One region of the Amycolatopsis plumensis genome, then DNA from elsewhere that is predicted to be linked to it. Evidence: riboswitches for the same ligand, from Rfam matches in the RefSeq annotation. Region 1 holds a riboswitch; the other holds the start of a gene.

Region 1 (2,173 bases):
CGGCGAGCACCCGACCAGCCTACGTGCCCCCGGAAACGCCCCGATGCGACCTGCGCATCGGGGCGTTCGGGGACAGCGATCAGGCAGCCGCGACACCCTGCGGGCCGCGCGCGGTGTGCGTGACGTGCCCGCCGCGCTCGGCGACCCACGCCAGCGCCGCGTCGGCCCGCTCGCCGCGGACGCCGAGGCGGAACCGGCCCACCGGGGTGTCGCCGATCCGGGTCAGGCCGCCGCCGATGGTGGCGAACTCGACGTCGAAGCGGCCCGCGGCCTCCGGGAGCAGCGCGCCCACCGACGCGAAGCCGACCAGCACGACGTCGGCCGAGCGGTCGTAGCGCGCCACCTGGGCGCGGGTGGTCTCGATGGCCGGCAGCAGGGCCTGCGCGGTGCGGCTGGCCGGGTTCGAGATCAGGTCGAGCACCGTGCCGCGCTCGACGACCGTGCCGTCCTCCAGCACCGCGACGTCGTCGCAGACCCGGCGGACCACGCCCGCGTCCGGCGTCGTGACGACGACCGTGGTGCCCAGCTCGGAGCGCGCCCGGTCGAGGACGGCGAGCACCGCCCCGGCCTCCTCCGGGTCGACGCCGGCGGTCGGGTCGTCGGCGAGCAGCACGGCCGGGGCCGCCGCCAGTGCCTTCGCGACCGCCACGCGGCGGAGCTGACCGGCGGACAGCTCGCCGGGACGCTGCGCGGCGCGCTGGGTCAGGCCGACGAGGTCGAGCAGCGAGCCGACCCGGCTGCGGCGCTGCGGGCCGTCGACGCCGAGCTGCTCGAGCGGGGAAGCGATGTTGCCGGCGATGGTGCGCTCGGCGATCAGCTCCGGCTTCGTCGAAACGACGCCGAGCTGACGGCGGATTTCGCGGAGGCGGCGGCCGTCGAGGGTGCCGGTGTTGAGGCCGTCGAGGCGGACGACACCGCGGTCGGGGCGCTCCTGCAGCGCGATGCACCGGGCGAGGACGGACTTGCCGGACCCGGCGGGACCGACCACGCCGAACAGCGAGCCGGCCTGGACGTCGACGCTCACGTCCCGCAGGGCGACGACCGAATTTCCGTTGGTGGCAAAGGTTTTGGACAGGTTTTCGACGGTGATCACGAAGGCTCCAGAAAACGGGGCGCACCCGCGCGGGGACGCCCGGCCGCAAGCGAAGTCCGTCCGGTTAGGACGGTGCATGAAGAAGAGGTGGACCGGCTACGACAAGCTCAGTGGGAGCGTCGACATGCGGTCACGGAGCGGCGGCCTTCGTCGACAACGCGACGCCTGGTCAGGAGCAGGGGGCGGGCTACCCTCTTCATCGAAAACGGCCTCCATCGGTCCTGGCGGTAGCACCTGCCCTGCGGAGGGTGGTTGCTGCGACTTCGGCGAGCCAGGTCTCTCAGTCGCTCGGGATGGACGTACTGAGTAAAACCGATCCCGAGGAGCGAACGCAAGCCCGTTGGCCCAGATCACACGAGTGGCGGTGTCCGGATGACGGGATTACGGGCGGCAAGGGCGTATTTTCACGCTTCCACAGTGGATCGCTAACGCGCGGCGGCGATCCGGGCGAAGTCGTGCACGTCCAGCTGCTCGCCGCGGGTCCGGGGGTCGATCCCGGCGGCCGTCAGGAGCTCGCCGGCGCGCTCGGCCGAGCCCGCCCAGCCCGCGAGCGCGGCCCGGAGCGTCTTCCTGCGTTGTGAGAAGGCGGCGTCCACCAGGCCGAAGAGGACGTCCCGGTCTTCGGACGCCGTCGAGCCGGCACGTTCGAAGGCGACGAGCGCGGAATCGACGTTCGGCACCGGCCAGAACACCGAGCGTGGCACGGCGGCGACCTTGCGTGCGGGGCCGTACCAGGCGAGCTTGACGCTCGGCACGCCGTAGATCCGGCTGCCGGGGGCGGCGGCCATCCGGTCGGCGACCTCGGTCTGCACCATGACGAGCCCGGTCTTCAGCGAGGGCACCTCGGCCAGCAGGTGCAGCACGACGGGCACGGCGACGTTGTAGGGCAGGTTGGCGACCAGAGCGGTCGGCTCGCCCAGTTCGTCCCGGGTGACGCGCAGGGCGTCGGCCCCGACGACGGTGAGGTTTCCCGCGGCTTCCGGGCCCCGTTCGGCGACGGTCCGGGGCAGCCGTCCGGCGAGCTTGGGATCGATCTCGACGGCGACGACCCGCGCCCCGGTGGCGAGCAGCCCGAGCGTC
Region 2 (2,173 bases), 1.5 Mb from region 1:
GTGCGGTTGACGATGTCGAGCACGTACGGGCCGTCGGCCGGGTTGCCGATTGCCAGGGAGCGGGCGATGGTGTCCGGCTTCACCGGCTGGACCACGTCGTGGCCTTCGCGGAACGCCGCCGACACCGGCGAGCAACCCGTGGCCTGCGCGCCGAACACCTTGTACGGGCTGGCGTCCACCAGACCGAGCTGGCCCAGTTCGCGGAAACCCTTGTCCACCTTGGTCAGCTGCGAACCGGAGGCGATCGGGACGACGATCTGCGGCGGGATGCGCCAGCCGAGCTGCTCGGCGACCTCGAAGGCCAGCGTCTTCGAGCCCTCCGAGTAGTACGGCCGGACGTTCACGTTGACGAACGCCCACTTCGGGTGTTCGCCGGCGAGTTCGGTGGCGAGGCGGTTGACGTCGTCGTAGTTGCCGTCGATGGCGAGGAGGTCGCCGTCGTACACCGCGGTGGTGAGGATCTTGGCGCGCTCGAGGGTCTTGGGGATCAGCACGACCGACCGCCAGCCGGCGCGGGCCGCGGCGGCGGCCGTCGCGTTGGCCAGGTTGCCGGTCGACGGACACGCGAGCACCTCGAACCCGAACTCGCGGGCCGCGGCCAGCGCGACGGCGACGACGCGGTCCTTGAACGAGTGCGTCGGGTTGCCCGTGTCGTCCTTGACCCACACGCGCTTGAGGCCGAGTTCCTTGGCGAGGCGGTCGGCGCGGACCAGCCGCGTCGCGCCCGGCTCGGTGTTCGGGATCTCTTCGACGTTGGACGGAACGGGAAGGAGCTTCTTGTAGCGCCAGATGTTCTTGGGGCCGGCCTCGATGTCTTCGCGGCGGACGCGGCCGAAGTCGTAGGCGACCTCGAGCGGCGAGAAGTCTTCGGCGGAGACGAATTCCGGAGCGAGCGGCTGCCGGTGACCCTCTTCCTTCGACACCAGTTCGACGGCGGGACCGAGATCCGGGGTCTTGGTGGTGGAGGTCGTGCCGAGGGTTGCGGTCATCGCGAGGTTCCTTTCCTCATCTGCCCCGCCAAAGCGGGCCGGAATTGGCACCGTGGTCGTCAGCTACCCCGCGATCGCGGGATGACGGGCTGTACGCCGGTTGCCGGGGCTTCGTCGGGCCGTTCCCTCTGCCCCTCTGGATGAGCGGTATTCGGTTGTCGGTGCCGCGCACGCCGGATCGTCCGGGGCGGGCTGCCTCGGCTACACCGTACGACATCCCGCTCGGCCCGTGCCACGGTGGCCGCACGACATCACCGGAGCGGGCGCACGAGAGCGCAAGTGAGAGGATTCCGGGGTGACCGCGCAAGCCACCGCCCCGGCCCCGCTGCAGCTGGTGCTCGGGGAGGAAGAACTGCTGATCGAGCGGGCCGTCCGCGAGACGCTCGCCGCCGCCCGCGCGACGGACCCGACCGCGGAGCTGACGCGGGTCCGGGTGTCCGATCTCACAGCTCCGGAGCTGGCCGAACTGGTCAGCCCGTCGCTGTTCAGCGAAGGCCGGGTGATCGTCCTCGAGTCGGCGCAGGACATCTCGCAGGAGCTGGCCGACGCCGTCGCGGCCTACCTGAAGGACCCGGCGGACGGCGTCGTGCTCGTCGTCGTGCACACCGGCGGCGGCCGCAGCAAGGCGGGCAAGACGCTCCCCGCGGCGCTGAAGAAGGCCGGCGCCGAGGTCACCGAGTGCCCGAAGCTGACCAAGCCGGCCGAGCGGGAGCAGTTCGTGCGCCACGAGGTGCGCCGGGTGGGCGGCAAGATCGACCCGGCGGGCGTCGCCGCCCTCCTCGACGCCGTGGGCTCCGACCTGCGGGAACTCTCTTCGGCGGCGACGCAGCTGGTCGCCGACACGGACGGCGCCGTCGACGCCGACGCGGTCCGCCGCTACCACCGCGGCCGCGCCGACGTGACCGGGTTCGCGGTCGCGGAGAAGGCGGTCAGCGGCGACCGCGCGGCGGCACTGGAGTCGCTGCGGTGGGCGATGCAGCTGGGTGTCCCGCACGTCCTGGTGGCCGATGCGCTGGCCGACGCGGTCCGCACGATCGCCCGGGTCTCCGGCGCGGGCCGGGGCAACCCGAACCAGCTGGCGGGCGAGCTGGGCATGCCGCCGTGGAAGATCCGCAAGGCGCAGGGCCAGTCCCGCGGCTGGAACGCCGACGGCCTCGCGACGGCGATGCGCGTGGTCGCGCGGC

What was found. A riboswitch is a leader RNA that binds a small molecule or an ion and turns the genes downstream of it on or off. The one in region 1 is predicted to bind S-adenosylmethionine.
Region 2: another riboswitch for S-adenosylmethionine. It lies ahead of thrC (threonine synthase); the one in region 1 lies ahead of ACFPLC_RS07415 (methionine ABC transporter ATP-binding protein).

What each region holds. Positions count from the first base shown of each region.
Region 1 covers NZ_JBHSJY010000001.1:1,637,540-1,639,712, forward strand. The annotation lists gene ACFPLC_RS07410 (4-(cytidine 5'-diphospho)-2-C-methyl-D-erythritol kinase) at 1-10, opposite strand, end outside; gene ACFPLC_RS07415 (methionine ABC transporter ATP-binding protein) at 80-1,093, opposite strand; SAM riboswitch class I at 1,303-1,393, opposite strand; gene rsmA (16S rRNA (adenine(1518)-N(6)/adenine(1519)-N(6))-dimethyltransferase RsmA) at 1,519-2,173, opposite strand, start outside.
Region 2 covers NZ_JBHSJY010000001.1:187,041-189,213, reverse strand. The annotation lists gene thrC (threonine synthase) at 1-989, opposite strand, end outside; SAM riboswitch class I at 1,003-1,136, opposite strand; gene holA (DNA polymerase III subunit delta) at 1,285-2,173, shown strand, end outside.